Regions from separate parts of the Neobacillus sp. S1227 genome, predicted to be linked through region 2. Evidence: riboswitches for the same ligand, from Rfam matches in the RefSeq annotation. Region 2 holds a riboswitch; each other region holds the start of a gene.
The links. A riboswitch is a leader RNA that binds a small molecule or an ion and turns the genes downstream of it on or off. The one in region 2 is predicted to bind S-adenosylmethionine.

Region 1 (5,148 bases), 1.9 Mb from region 2:
TCTCGATCACCTCCACTCCTACCTGTTGTGAACGAATAAAATCAATCGCGCCATTGACGTCCTCTTCGCTCCCATCAACATGAATGAACAGGGTCCCATACGAACCACTTTGTGTCTGAGAAATTTTCCCTTGGAGAATATTTACCGTTACATTGTGGTGACGGATTAAATTGGTAATGACCGGATGCTCAGCTGATTCTCCAATAAAGGTTAGCTGGACAATACGCCCGGAGTGGTACCGCTCGAGCAAAAGTTCCACTGTTTCCTTCGTTTCTTCCGGTTCAGTTACCTGCTGAACGAATCGCTTCGTAATCGGTTGTTGCGGATTTTTAAAGACATCAAGTACCTGACCAAGTTCCACAATCCGTCCGCTTTCCATAACTGCAACCCGATGGCATATTTTCCGGATGACATGCATTTCATGGGTGATCAGAACGATTGTTAGACCAAATTTTTTATTAATATCTACTAAAAGGTCGAGAATGGAGTCTGTTGTTTGTGGATCGAGTGCAGAAGTCGCCTCGTCACATAACAATACCTTTGGGTTATTGGCAAGGGCTCTCGCAATTCCGACGCGCTGCTTCTGCCCGCCGCTTAGCTGCGAAGGGTAAGCGTCTCCTCTGCCTTCAAGACCTACTAACTTGATTAACTCATCAACTCGTTTTTTTCTTTCCGGTGCGCTTACACCTGCAATCTCCAATGGAAAAGCAATGTTTTCGCTGACTGTTCTTGACCAAAGCAAATTGAAGTGCTGAAAAATCATGCTGATTTCCTGACGAGCTTTTCTAAGTTCTGCACCCTTTACTTTTGAAATCTCCTTACCCGCCACGTTAACTGTTCCTTCCGTAGGCAGCTCGAGACCATTTAACATACGGATTAAGGTACTTTTACCAGCCCCGCTATATCCGATCACACCGAAGATTTCTCCCTCTTTTATATCCAGGTTTACTTCATCAACTGCTTTTAACTGTCCCTGCTTAGTAGAGAAAAGCTTTCGTACATTTTTAATTGAAATCATTGAATCACCTACTTCTTATCCTTATTATAGGATTTGATAATTTTTATGAAAGGATTCTATTTTAGTAAAATAAATAGCCTCTCTGCGCAGGCAGAAAGGCATCATTATCAAATGAATCCTTTCTCCCATCTCTCAAAGCCGTAAGCTTTGTGTGAATTGGCACCATTTCAATAAAATTGACGGTTGCCGGGCTTCATAGGGCACATCCCTCCACCTCTCTCGATAAGAGCAAAAGCTATCCTATATAAAATTAGTCATTCTTTAATACTATTATTATGAAAGTAATCGTATCACGGTTAGAAAGTAGTGTCAACGACAAAATTCTACATATTCAAATAACTTTTTCAAGAAAATTTAGGCATTTGTTGTTAAAGAGGTTAGGCCAGTTGCAGCTTCGATTGCGTCTTCCAAATCTTCTACCAAATCCTCGACATTTTCAATTCCGATGGAAAGACGGATCAAGTCCTCGGAAACACCCGCCGCCTTTAAACCTTCCGCATCCAGCTGCTGATGGGTGGTGCTTGCCGGGTGAATAATTAAGCTCTTGGCATCGCCAACATTGGCCACGTGCGCCCATAAAGTGATGGCATCGATTAATTTCGCACCGGCTTCTCTTCCGCCTTTAATGCCAAATACAACCATGGAGCCAGCGCCCTTAGGCAAATATTTTTGTGCCAAGTCATAGTCAGGATGTGTTGGATGCCCCGGATAAGAAACCCACTCCACCGCTGGATGGTTGTGAAGGTACTCCACGACCTTCTGGGTATTGGCAACATGTTCTTTCATCCGTACGTGTAAGGTTTCCAATCCTAACACGAACTGGAATGCGTTTTGCGGGCTTAAAGCCGGCCCCATGTCACGAAGAAGCTGGACGCGCGCCTTAATAATATATGCTACCGGTCCAAGTGCCTCTGCATACACAAGGTCATGATAGCTTGCATCTGGTGTGGTGAAGCCAGGGAATTTCGGCGAATTCCAATCAAACTTTCCGCCGTCGACGATGATGCCTCCAGTCGTTGTTCCATTACCCAACAGCCACTTGGTTGCGGAGTGAACGACGATATCTGCCCCGTGCTCAATCGGACGGCACAGATATGGAGTCGCAAAGGTGTTGTCTACAATGAGAGGGACACCTGCTTCATGAGCAATATTAGCTACCTTTTCAATATCTAGAATTCTTAAGCTCGGATTGCCGATCGTTTCAGCGAATACGGCTTTTGTTTTGTCCGTAATGGCAGCACGGAAGTTTTCCGGAATCTCTGGATCTACAAACTTCACATTAATCCCGTATTTTGGAAGGGTCACAGCAAATAAATTATAGGTTCCACCGTAAAGGTTGGATGCAGCAACAATCTCATCTCCCGCTTCAGCAATGTTTAAGATGGCCAGCGTAATGGCTGCCATGCCGCTGGCCACTGCCAGAGCGCCAACTCCACCTTCTAGGAGCGATACTCTTTCTTCGAAAACGGTTGTAGTTGGATTGTGAATCCTTGTGTATATGTACCCAGGTTCTGCTAATGCGAACAGGTTGGCAGCATGCTCTGTGCTTTTGAATTGATATGCGTTATTTTGATAGATTGGAACCGCCCGTGCTCCTGTTACCGGGTCTGGTGTAAGACCACCGTGAACACTTAATGTTTCAAACCTTAACTTCTTTTGTTTTTCTGACATAGTTCTAATTCCCTCCCATTATAAAAATAAAACCCATGCTTCCTATAAGAAGATGGGGGTTCTCCGCTCTTCTTATCTTTCAGAGCCTGTTTGCTCTGCTGGATTTAGCACCGTGTGTGGTCTACCGGTTGCCGGGCTTCAACGGGCCAGTCCCTCCGCCGCTCTTGATAAGAATGTTTATTTAGTTCGCCGAACGTTGATTGAATATTCTAAAAAAATAATACCTGAAGTTTAATTCCGAGTCAATACCTTTGATTAAATTATTTTGGCTAGATTGTGTTGGGGTTTTGTTAAATAAAAAAGGGACTCAAGTAATAATATATTTCTTAATGAACCTGTTATGTTCAAGGCCCCGTTTCGATCTAGCACTCTTAACCTCTCTTGCCCTTCAAGTAGCTGCTTGATTTGATGTGATTCACCGTGGATTTGACAATGCACCTGCTCCACTTGTCTGTCATAGAGAGCGAAAATTTCCCCGTTTTTAATAACTAGTTGAAGCAATTGCTGTTCGGTAGTGCTTAGGCTTACCTTTAGTTCTGCGTGCTGAATTAGCGGAAGAATATGCTTTTGGTCTTTGAAGGTTTTTAAAAAGCTATTTACATCTTCTATCATTTTAATCACTCCGAAATTCTCGTCTATAACCATTACTATTCAGCAGTAATTGGTCTATTCCTCTATGAATTGGTCGACATTATCTTCGGACGAGTGGGGAAATATTAGCATTTCCCGAGAAATATGTCGGAAGATGAGGGATGCTGGTAATGTTAACAAAATATTCATACATTCTAATTTGCATTTAAGTAAGTTGGAGTAAAATTGGATATGGGTATTTTAATAGTTTGAAAGGATGTGGACTATGCCTACACCAAAAAAATCACGCCATGAACCAAAGGAGTTACTTGAATTAAGGGCCTTAAACCCGCGGATGAAGCTTTCTGACAAAGACGGGAGAAAGTACTACGCTCTTGAAAAAGGCTATCAAGGAGAAGTAATGTTTGATTCAATTACCGAACGATTGGGGAATAACTGCATCGTATTAAATGGCTTGCTCTTTAAATTGAAAGAAAAGTACTTTCAAATCGATACTGTGATTATTTTTCAAAAAACGATTTACCCCATTGATGTTAAAAATTTTGAAGGAGACTATATTTATAAGTCTGATCCCGACCGCTTTTGTAAAAATGATACCGAAATTGACGACCCTTTCCTTCAATTGTTGAAGGCCGAATCCAAGCTGCGGCAGCTTCTCGAAGAGTACAAATTTAATCTACCGGTTGAATCCTACGTTGTTCATATTAGCCCCACCTTCACTTTATACAATGCACCCCAAAACAATCATGTTATTTTCCCAACACAAATCAATCGCTTCATCAGAAAATTAGAAAATATCCCATCAAACCTGAACGGAGGCCATGAAAGATTGGCTGACCTGTTAATTTCACTGGATCAGGGTGATTATCCAAATGCTACAAAGCCGACTTATAGTTATGAGGAGCTGAAAAAGGGTCCTTATTGTTCGAAGTGCCACTCATTTTCGGTTTCTGTTGGGGAGAGGAAAATGGTTTGTAATACTTGTGGGTGTGAGGAGAGACTAGAGTCGGTAGTGCTACGGAGTGTTGGGGAGTTAAGATTGCTTTTTCCGGAGTTTAAGATTACGACTAATTTGGTGTTTGAGTGGTGTGGAGGGAGCGGCTCTAAAAAGATGATTGGAAGAATCCTAAAGGAACACTACACATTAATGGGATATGGTCAATGGACTTATTATGAGTAATATTTTCTGGCTGTTTTGGAGTCAATAGATCCTTTGGCTACCCTGTTTCCACTTTTGGTTGAATTTCGGTAGCCAATAGCTCTGATTGGCTACCCTGTTTCCTCTTTTGGTTGAATTTCAGTAGCCTATAGCTCTGATTGGCTACCCCGTTTCCACTTTTGGGTGAATTTCGGTAGCCTATAGCTCTGATTGGCTCCCCTGTTTCCTCTTTTGTCTGAGTTTCGGTAGCCAATAGCTCTGATTGGCTACCCTGTTTCCTCTTTTGGTTGAGTTTCGGTTGCCTATAGCTCTGATTGGCTACCCTGTTTCCTCTTTTGGGTGAATTTCAGTAGCCAATAGCTCTGATTGGCTACCCTGTTTCCTCTTTTGTCTGAGTTTCGGTTGCCTATAGCTCTGATTGGCTACCCCGTTTCCTCTTTTGGTTGAATTTCGGTAGCGTATAGCTCTGATTGGCTACCCTGTTTCCACTTTTGGTTGAATTTCAGTAGCCTAGAGCTCTGATTGGCTACCCTGTTTCCACTTTTGGTTGAATTTCAGTAGCCTATAGCTCTGATTGGCTACCCTGTTTCCTCTTTTGCCTAAGTTTCGGTTGCCTATAGCTCTGATTGGCTACCCTGTTTCCACTTTTGGTTGAATTTCGGTAGCCAATAGCTCTGATTGGCTACCCTGTTTCCTCTTTTGTCTGAGT
Region 2 (5,148 bases):
TGGGCGTGCACCGGGCGGTTCAGCGGAAGCAACGAATGCTTTATCCGATAACTTTTTACAACAGGTTTGGAAAATGCCTGACTTAGTAAAAGAACTGCTTCACTTTTTAAAAAATGATTTTCCTGAAGAACACGAGTTTTCAAAAGTAAAGGCCTCTCCCCTGCCGGAAGTGCCGCCGCTGCCGTGGATTCTTGGTACAAGTAAAAAAAGTGCCCTGCTTGCTGCTGAACACGGCTTGGCATATGCATTCGGCCAGTTCATGAGTGATAAAGACGGAGCAGAAATCATCCAACAATATCTTGATACCTTTCAACCTAACCAACACGGCCAAGCCCCTCAGGTATTGTTAACTGTTTACGTGGTTTGTGCGGAAACAACCGAAAAAGCAGAAGACATCGCGTTATGTAATTTAATTTGGTCATTGCAGAAGGAAAAAGGCGAAGGCAAATTTGTGCCCTCCATCGAGGAAGCAAAGCAAATTGAACTTAATGAAAAAGAACTAGAAAAAGTAGCAGCAATGAAACAGAAGATGATCATAGGCAATCCGCTAGAAGTAAAAAAGAAACTTGAGCAGTTACAAGCTTTATATAATGCAGATGAAATTATGATATTAACGATTACACATTCTCCGAAGGATCGCATCGAATCCTATCGACTCGTCGCGGAAAAAGTGCTTTTATAACTATCTAATATAGATATTAGAACATTGATACAAGAAAAGAGACCATCATTTCGATGGTCTCTTTAACTGAGTTTTTATTGTCTGGCCATTTTTCGTAATAATTGATTAAGAGAATTCAATTCCACTTCAATTTCAAATAGTCGTTTTTCCAACGGGGCTATGTTTCCATTTACATACTCTAATTTTTCTAGATTATGTTGCAGCTGTAGGTATTCATCTTTCAACTCTAAAATTTTATACTCAATCTGTTTTTTGTCCATTATCGGTTCACTCTCCATATGTCTTAAATCATCTTTTCATGATTACAAATTTGTTTTGTTTTCGCCACTAATCTGCCCAGCTGCTTTACTCCCCAAAAAAAGAACCGCCCGCAGGCGGCTGTACATTTAATTAACTACCTAGTAGTAGTTGCTAAAGTTGCTTCAGGTGTTGTTACCTTGTCATAGAAGTCAACGAATTTGTCACGCTCATCACTATTTCGATAAGCCATTGCCACCCGTGGATGCTCATTTAGGACACCAGAGATCATATAAGGAATGATATAGCCCCATTCCCATTTTTCTCTCATGTCTAACATGTGCTTTTCGATTACACCAAGTAACGGTTTAAGTTCATAGCTTGGTTTTTTTATGTAGCTGACTAGAAGCTCTGTATTGCAGTTTCCAGCCGCCCGTCCCATGCCGTAAACAGAGGAATCCAAGAAGGTAACCCCATTTTGATGTGCGGTCAATGTATTGGCAAATGCTAACTGCAAATTGTTATGAGTATGAATTCCAAGCTGCTTGTTAGGAAGCATTGCTTGAAACTTTTTCACTTGATGCGCAATATCTGCCGGGTCTAAGCTTCCAAAGGAGTCAACAATATACACAACATCTACTGGACTTTCTTTGACCATTTCCATTGCTTCAATAAGCTTCTGTTCAGGAACGCTGGATAATGCCATAATATTGAGCGTTGTCTCATAGCCTAAATCATGGAACATTTGGACAAGCTCCAAGCCCTTGTCCACTTCACGGATATAGCAGGCTACCCTGATCATATCCAACACACTTTGCTCACGAGGCAGGATATCGTTTGGGTCTACACGGCCAATATCTACTAAAGCAGATAGCTTCGTGAACTTTTTCTCAGGAATGATTTCCTTCAGGAAGTTATCATCAAGAAATCTCCATGGATTTGGCTCAGTTGCGTTTAGAAGTTTAGCAGAATTTTTGTAGCCAAGCTCCATATATTCAACGCCTGCCTCACTTAATCCATTATACAAGTCCTGGACAAATTCGACACTGAAGTCCCAATTGTTAACTAATCCCCCATCTCGGATTGTACAATCTAAAATTTTGCTGCGATGTTCCATAATTTTAAATACCCCCTGTGGTTATGCCCATTTGACATAATTTGAATATATATACCATGAATCCTTTAAAGGTGTCAAACTGACATGTCTAGAAATACTTGGGTTTTTCTATCTCTTGGCTCCAAGACTTTGACGCCGCATTTGTCTATTTCTTTGCAATTCACTTTGTTTCCATATGTATTTTTGCATATATAACCTAAGCACGTCACTCATTGACTTTCCATTTCTTTCGACAGCATCACTAAAACTTTGTAAGATCTGTTCTGGTATTTCAAAATTTACAGCTACATTTTTGTTTCTTTGTTTTTTGCACATTGATATACCTCCTGTCAGACCGATAAATGTATTTTTACTGGCTAATCACAAAGGGGCGAATATTTAGAATATTTGTATAGAACCTATCATATCAGGTGAAAACGCGTACATTTTTATATATTTTTCGACAAATTGCGACATAATTATGAGATCAAGATGTTTGTGGAGGGTCTTATGCTAATGAAGCATGAGATCCGTCCCCGTGCATCACCTCTTGACATAATTGTTCAACAGGTGTAACTTAATTTTTAGTTAAATATTTTTGAATATTCTTATCAAGAGAGGTGGAGGGACTGGCCCTTTGAAGCCTCGGCAGCAGACACGTTAGTACTGTGCCAATTCCAGAAGCGATTTGCTTGAAGATAAGAAGAGATCTAGTAATGTCTATTACCCCCCTCTTCTTAATTTTTGAGAAGAGGGTTTTTTATTACACCGAGAAAGAAGGAATAATTAATGACAACAACACTAGTTAAAACTCCATTCAAAGCCGACCATGTTGGAAGCTTTCTTCGTACAGAACCGATTAAAGAAGCTAGAAAGGCTTTTGCCAATGGGGAAATTGAAGCAGCAGCCCTGAAGGCGGTTGAGGATAAAGAAATTGAGAAATTGGTTCAAAACCAAATTGAGGCTGGCCTAAAATCCATCACAGATGGTGAATTTAGACGTTCATGGTGGCACTTGGATTTCTTGGCTGGTTTGGAAGGTGTAGAGTTCTTTGAAAATGAATATATCAGCAGCTTTAAGGGTGCCCAAACAAGAAATAGCGCTATTAAAGTTGTTGGTAAAGTAGACTTTAATGATCATTATATGCTGGAGCATTTCAAGTTTTTAAAACAGGCAGTTGAAAAATATGGTGATGGCAGTCAAGTTGCAAAGTTCTCCATTCCAAGCCCGAATATGTTATTTACTCGAATTCAGGGTGATGAATATTACAATGGTAACAATGAGCAGTTTTTTAAGGATACTGTTGCTGCTTATCAAAAAGCCATCCAGGCTTTCTATGATGCAGGCTGTCGTTACTTGCAATTAGACGACACATCCTGGATTGATTTTGTTTCAGAAGAGCGGATCAAGGCAGTGATAGAAAAAGTTGGCTTAGATGTACATGAAATCATTAAAACAAGAGTAAGTGCAATTAATGAAACCATTGCCAATAAGCCGGAAGATTTGACTATAACCATGCATATTTGCCGCGGAAACTTCAGATCCACCTACATCACAAGCGGCGGGTACGATCAAATTTCCGATGCCATTTTCGCTGAGTTAAATGTGGATGGGCTATTCTTAGAGTATGATGATCAGCGCTCTGGTGACTTCGAACCTTTAAAAGGCTTCAAGTGTCCTAACCTAACCGTTGTACTAGGATTATTTACATCTAAATTCCCAGAACTCGAGGATCCAGAATCCATAAAAGCGCGAATTAAAGAAGCCAGTCAATTCATTCCTCTGGAAAACTTGGCAGTTAGCCCTCAATGCGGTTTTGCCAGCACGGAAGAAGGAAATATATTAACTGAAGAAGAGCAATGGAATAAGATTAAACATGTAGTGACTATTGCTAAGGATGTTTGGGGTACCATTTAAATCCACTCGGAAAGGCCGCCTTCCATTTATATTATGAAAGACGGCCTTTTTTATTAAATAGTTTCCTAATTTAGTTGTTTGTTCCTACTTTTAAGAATTTCCAAATATACATTAATCTGTTAACATAGAATGATAAAATCCAAGAAAACTAGATTGCATATATATAACTGGAGGAATAACTTATATATGGGGGAATTCATACACAAGCCAGAGGATAATCAACAAGTGCTTTCTCGTTCTAAACGAGTATGGATGGCAATCGTACTCGGTTCACTTGCAGCATTTGGACCTTTATCCATTGATATGTATTTACCGGCCCTGCCAAATATCGCGAAAGATTTCGATACAAACGCATCTTCTGTTCAACTCAGTCTGTCGCTTTTCGTGCTCGGTTTAGCTTCGGGACAACTGCTCACTGGTCCTATCAGTGATGTAACTGGCCGCCGAAAACCACTTTTAGTTGGCTTAATGATTTATTTTATCGTGTCACTTTTATGCGTATTTAGTCCTTCCGTTTGGGGATTGATTATCTTAAGGCTTATACAGGGCTTTGCTGGATCAGCAGGAATTGTGATTTCAAGGGCGATTGTCAGAGATTTATATTCAGGAACTGAATTAACCAAGTTTTTTGCACTCCTTGCATTGGTGAACGGGCTGGCCCCTATCCTCGCTCCGATCGTGGGTGCGCAGCTGCTTAAGGCCGTTCCTTGGCAAGGCGTCTTCATTGTTTTAAGTATCATTGGAATCGCAATGTTTTTTGTCATTCTGTTTGGCTTGCCGGAAACGCTGCCTAAAGAAAAGCGTTCGGCAGGAGGAATGAAGAATACATTTAGCCCTTTTTTAAAATTAATCAAAAATCGAAGCTTTATGGGCTATGCTTTGGCGCAGGGCTTAGTCTTTGCTGGCATGTTCGCATACATTTCGGGTTCACCCTTTGTTGTTCAAGATATTTATGGTGCCTCCCCGCAAATGTTTAGCTTGATCTTTGCAATCAACGCCATTGGGATCATGATCATGAGTCAAACGACAGGCAGGTTGGCAGGAAGAGTCCCTGAAGCTAAACTGTTCAAAGTTGGATTGGGAATGTCCGCAACAGGCGGGATTATTTTACTGCTTCTTTTACTTTTTCAGGCGAAGCTAATTTTCGTTTTGATTCCATTATTTTTCGTTGTATCCAGTGTAGGAATGGTAAATACAGCAGGATTTTCCCTTGCCA
Region 3 (5,148 bases), 1.8 Mb from region 2:
TTGTGCATTCGTACAATCGTATCTATTTTTATATCATCTTGAATGTCGGCAATTTCAGTAATGAATTGAATAGGTGATCCCTTAAAGCTTTCCTTTAGTTCCATTTCAATTGTATAAATGCTATTTTCGCCATGGCCTAAAAGAATTAATTTTTTTGGATTAAAATGGGCAACTTGCCGGCAAATTTCTGATCCAATCGAACCACCGGCACCTGTAACTAGGACCGTTTTCCCCGTGGTGTATTTTGAAATGGAGGCCATATCGAGTTCTATTGGCTCCCTTCCCAAAAGATCCTCTACCTGAACATCGCGAAACTGATTAACAGATATCTTTCCGGTCACCAAATCCTCTAGCATCGGAAGGATTTGCGTTTTAGCAGCCGTCTTGGCGCATTCGTGAAAAATAACATTTAAGTCTTTTCTGCTAAGTGAGGGAATAGCTATAATAATGTTTTTAATATTTAAGTCTCGAACCGCCAATTCTATCGAAGGAACTCCCCCGACTACAGGAATACCCAGAATATCAAGCTTTTGTTTTTTGGGGTCATCATCAATGAAGCCTATTGGAAGAAGATGTGTGTCCCGATTTTTTAAAAGCTGTCTTGCAACCATTGTTCCTGCTGATCCTGCGCCAATGATCAGTGTTAGGCTTTTATTTTGGTTTTTATTGATGATGGAATCACGAAACATCCGCCAGCAAAATCTGGAGCCGCCAATAAACAAAATATGAAGGGACCAGATGACTGCCAGGAGCCTGAAATCGATTTTAATGAAGAACAGCTTCTGCAAAACCGCCGCCGTCATGATTGTGAATGTAACCACCTTGAAGATAACGAGCAACTCCCCAATACTGGCATATTGCCAAGCTTTTTTATAGAGTTTAAAAATAATAGAAAAGAGGTGATGGCTTAATAAAATGGAGATTGAAGTGACGATATTCAGATTGGTAAATACATTTGTTGTTGCGTCAACTAGAAATCTACTTATGAATAACACTATTATTACAACACATGAATCAACTAGAAAAAATAATGACAGCCTTTGACGATAGGTCATAATCTCTCCCCTTTTAAGTACATAAAAAATAGTTTAATGCATCTTAAATTAAAGCTTTTGAATACCCAGCTTTCTGAAGCAGGATATTCAGAAGCTTTAATTTAAAAATGGGGCATCCAACCCCCCCTCACGTCACACTCTTGACGACTAGCGTCTAAGGTTTATTTCAACCCACAGCATGACCGAGTGTCTCCATTGATAATGGTTAGGAGACCTCACCTATTACTTATTTAACATTCCATTCATTAAATAATAGTAAAAAATGATTTATTAAGAACATTTTTATTCAAAAAACACCAACAATATAATCATTGGCCAATTTCCCCATATCTTTTTTCCTATTACTTCGATATCCACATTATAACAAACAAAGTGTTCTTCGTAAAGAACAGCATTAGATAAATATTTCCAACAACAACCAAACGTTCCTAATAAAGAACATTTCGGCAATAGCCCAAAAAAATCCAATATAAAATCAACTACCTTCGTAATTTCAATCGTTAATTTGTTCTTTAAAAAGAATTAATTGTAAGTTATAATATCATTAACTGTGAAATTTTCATTGTCCAAGAATAAATATAAATAGTAAAGAAATCATTCTTAAAGAAAAAACAAATTATTTCTTCCTTGTATTACAAATAGAATTCCCTTCAACTTCCTGCTAGTGACTACGACAGATGAAGAGCAATACTGACCCCCGGATATAGAAAATTTTTTCTGAATGGATTTTTCCCGCAAACATTTTTACATTACGGCCTATTTTTGGTATTTCATAGCTGCCAAATAAAAGTTTTTTAATTTCTTTCAGGTCTATTCCTGAAACTGATGATTAATTTGAAAATTTGGGTAAAGAGGAGATTACTATGATTGGCGAACGAATAAAAAATTTACGAAAACAAAAAGGCTTATCTATTACAGAGCTTGCTGAACTTGCAAATGTCTCAAAATCATATCTAAGTTATATTGAAAGGAACCTAAATAAAAATCCATCTATTTATTTTTTAACGAAAGTTACTAAACCCTTGGATGTTTCTATTGAATATTTATTAACAGGACTTGATAGAGATGATTTTGATTCTAATGAAAATGAACCATTAGATGAAGAGTGGAAAAAAATTATTGAAAAAGCTATTGAAGATGGAATAGACAAAGATGATTTTCGAGAATACATTAACTATATTAAATTTAAACTCTGGGAAAAAAAGCAATAAAGCGCTTCCTTAAATAACTTAATTAGAAAATAAAGAAAATACATTGACACCATTCATTTAGTGTAGTAAATTTTATAAATAATCTAAATATTAATATGTTCTTATCAAGAGAGGTTGAGGGAAGGGCCCGGTGACACCTCAGCAACCTTCAATGACCTTCATTGAAACGGTGCTAAGTCCTGCAAATTGTTACAAATTTGCGAGATAAGAAGAGTGACAGATGTGTTGTACATGCAAAGGTCTTCTTCTTATAGAAGGCCTTTTTTTAATATTAATGAGGAGTGTAGACAACCATGTATAAAATCGATACGAAACTTGCTCAAATTGGGAACCGCAGTGAAACTACAACAGGAACCGTTAATCCCCCAGTATATTTTTCAACTGCATTCCGGCACGAGGGGATTGGACAGTCAACTGGCTTTGATTATATTCGAACCGGAAATCCGACACGCCAGCTGCTTGAGAAAACTATCGCCGATTTAGAAGGCGGAGATCAAGGCTTTGCCTGCAGCTCTGGAATGGGGGCAATTTTAACAATTCTTTCCTTATTTCAGTCTGGTGATGAATGGCTGGTTAGCGAGGATTTATATGGCGGAACCTACCGTTTATTAGAAAAGGGCTTTCAAAAATGGGGATTGAAAAGTCAATATGTCGACACCTGTAACCCAGAAGAGGTTGAGAAGAACATTACTCCACAGACAAAGGCGATCTTCCTAGAGACACCAACCAATCCGCTTATGCAGGAGGCAGATATTGCAGCCATAGCTAAAATTGCCAAGAATCACGGCGTATTGTTAATTGTGGATAACACCTTCTACACCCCGCTGCTGCAGCAGCCGATTGCACTTGGTGCAGACATTGTCATGCATAGTGCGACGAAATACCTTGGAGGACATAACGATGTGCTCGCAGGGCTTATTGTAGCTAAAGGCAAGGAGCTTTGTGAAGCATTAGCTTTCCATCATAATGGAGCTGGTGCTGTTTTAAGCCCATTCGATTCCTGGCTGTTAATGCGCGGGATGAAAACATTATCACTTCGTATGGAAAGACATGAGAAAAACGCTAAAGCGGTAGTCGAATTTCTATCTAATAGCGATGCGGTAGCCGATGTGCTTTACCCTGGAAGAGGCGGAATGGTTTCGTTCCGTTTAAAAGATGAAACGTGGGTAAATCCGTTCCTGCAAAGCATAAAATTAATTTCATTTGCCGAAAGCCTTGGCGGAACTGAAAGCTTTATCACCTATCCGGCGACCCAGACACACGCCGATATTCCTGAAGAAATCCGGATTGCAAAAGGCGTCTGTAACCGTTTATTGCGTTTTTCAGTAGGAATTGAAGACGCAGAAGATATCATTTTTGACCTAGAGCAAGCTTTTGCAAAATTAGTTGAAGGAGTGAATGTTTGATGGGACACGAGGAATTTAGTTTTGAAACAAAGCTTCTTCATAATCGTCATAAAATGGATGCACAAACAGGAGCGGTCAGTGTTCCAATCCAGCACGCATCCACCTTTCATCAATTTGAAATTGACAGTTTCGGAAAATACGATTACGCCCGCAGTTTAAACCCAACTCGGGAAGCATTAGAAGATATTATTGCAGAACTGGAAGGCGGAGTTCGCGGATTTGCCTTCTCTTCAGGAATGGCTGCCATTTCCACTGCCTTTTTGCTTCTCTCCTCTGGAGATCATGTGATTGTGACAGAGGATGTATACGGCGGGACCTATCGGATGGTTACGCAAGTATTGACACGTTTCGGGATTGAACATACCTTTGTCGATATGACCGACTTTGAACAAGTCAAACAAGCAATTAAGCCAAACACAAAGGCCATTTATGTCGAAACACCATCCAACCCGACGTTGAAGGTGACTGACATCAAAGCCATCAGCGAACTGGCAAAGTCCATTGGCGCCCTGACTTTTGTTGATAATACCTTCCTTACCCCTGCTCTGCAAAGGCCATTAGAGCTTGGTGCGGATATTGTCCTTCACAGTGCCACCAAGTTTCTTTCAGGACACAGCGATGTGGTAGCAGGACTTGCGGTCGTTAAAGACGAGGAATTGGCGAAACAGCTTTATTTTCTTCAAAATTCGTTTGGAGCAGTACTCGGCGTACAGGATGCCTGGCTTGTGATGAGAGGCTTAAAAACTCTTCATGTTCGCCTTGAGCAATCACAGAAAGCCGCATTAGAGATTGCCAAATTCCTAGAAGAGCATCCGCTTATTGAAAAGGTATATTATCCAGGACTTGAAAATCACCCAGAGAAGGAATTACAGGAAGCTCAAGCAAGCGGTGCGGGTGCTGTTCTTTCATTTGAACTGGCTGACGAGGATGCCCTTCGGAATTTTGTGTCAAATGTAAAAATTCCTGTCTTTGCGGTCAGTCTTGGTGCAGTAGAATCAATCTTGTCCTATCCGGCAAAAATGTCTCACGCCGCCATGCCGCAAGCAGAAAGGGAAAAAAGGGGAATTAAAAACAGTCTGCTGCGACTTTCAGTCGGACTTGAAAAACCTGAAGACTTGATTAAGGATTTTTCACAAGCCTTGGAAAAGCTACAGGTGAAATAAGCTCTCTTAAGGAGAATAGCGATGAGTCTTCTAGAAAAATTACAAAGTCAAATTTTAATTGCCGACGGGGCTATGGGAACAATGCTTTATTCCTATGGAAAAGATTCCTGTTTTGAGGAATTGAATCTTTCTCGCCCTGAGCAAATTCAGAATATCCATAAAGCCTATATTGATGCAGGGGCCGATATTATTCAAACGAACACTTATGCGGCCAACTATTTAAAGCTTGGACGGTACGGCCTGGAAGATTCCGTCAAGGATATCAACAGCGCTGCTGTACAGATTGCCAAAAGAGCCGCCGAGAACCGCGCCT

Region 1: it holds a riboswitch for S-adenosylmethionine, as region 2 does, so the genes downstream of both, ACZ5AE_RS24315 (O-acetylhomoserine aminocarboxypropyltransferase/cysteine synthase family protein) here and ACZ5AE_RS14920 (5-methyltetrahydropteroyltriglutamate--homocysteine S-methyltransferase) in region 2, are expected to answer to the same signal.
Region 3: it holds a riboswitch for S-adenosylmethionine, as region 2 does, so the genes downstream of both, ACZ5AE_RS23910 (methionine biosynthesis PLP-dependent protein) here and ACZ5AE_RS14920 (5-methyltetrahydropteroyltriglutamate--homocysteine S-methyltransferase) in region 2, are expected to answer to the same signal.

The regions. Positions count from the first base shown of each region.
Region 1 covers NZ_AP038276.1:4,825,473-4,830,620, forward strand. Annotated here, with positions in the region: gene ACZ5AE_RS24310 (methionine ABC transporter ATP-binding protein) at 1-1,018, opposite strand, end outside; SAM riboswitch class I at 1,141-1,247, opposite strand; gene ACZ5AE_RS24315 (O-acetylhomoserine aminocarboxypropyltransferase/cysteine synthase family protein) at 1,373-2,689, opposite strand; SAM riboswitch class I at 2,759-2,863, opposite strand; gene ACZ5AE_RS24320 (SCP2 sterol-binding domain-containing protein) at 2,945-3,301, opposite strand; gene ACZ5AE_RS24325 (nuclease-related domain-containing protein) at 3,546-4,460, shown strand.
Region 2 covers NZ_AP038276.1:2,945,958-2,951,105, forward strand. Annotated here, with positions in the region: gene ACZ5AE_RS14900 (LLM class flavin-dependent oxidoreductase) at 1-682, shown strand, start outside; gene ACZ5AE_RS14905 (SE1832 family protein) at 757-960, opposite strand; gene ACZ5AE_RS14910 (aldolase catalytic domain-containing protein) at 1,077-2,036, opposite strand; gene ACZ5AE_RS14915 (hypothetical protein) at 2,145-2,351, opposite strand; SAM riboswitch class I at 2,621-2,720, shown strand; gene ACZ5AE_RS14920 (5-methyltetrahydropteroyltriglutamate--homocysteine S-methyltransferase) at 2,805-3,932, shown strand; gene ACZ5AE_RS14925 (multidrug effflux MFS transporter) at 4,119-5,148, shown strand, end outside.
Region 3 covers NZ_AP038276.1:4,750,539-4,755,686, forward strand. Annotated here, with positions in the region: gene ACZ5AE_RS23900 (polysaccharide biosynthesis protein) at 1-1,055, opposite strand, end outside; gene ACZ5AE_RS23905 (helix-turn-helix domain-containing protein) at 1,919-2,266, shown strand; SAM riboswitch class I at 2,365-2,477, shown strand; gene ACZ5AE_RS23910 (methionine biosynthesis PLP-dependent protein) at 2,560-3,672, shown strand; gene metC (cystathionine beta-lyase) at 3,672-4,835, shown strand; gene ACZ5AE_RS23920 (bifunctional homocysteine S-methyltransferase/methylenetetrahydrofolate reductase) at 4,857-5,148, shown strand, end outside.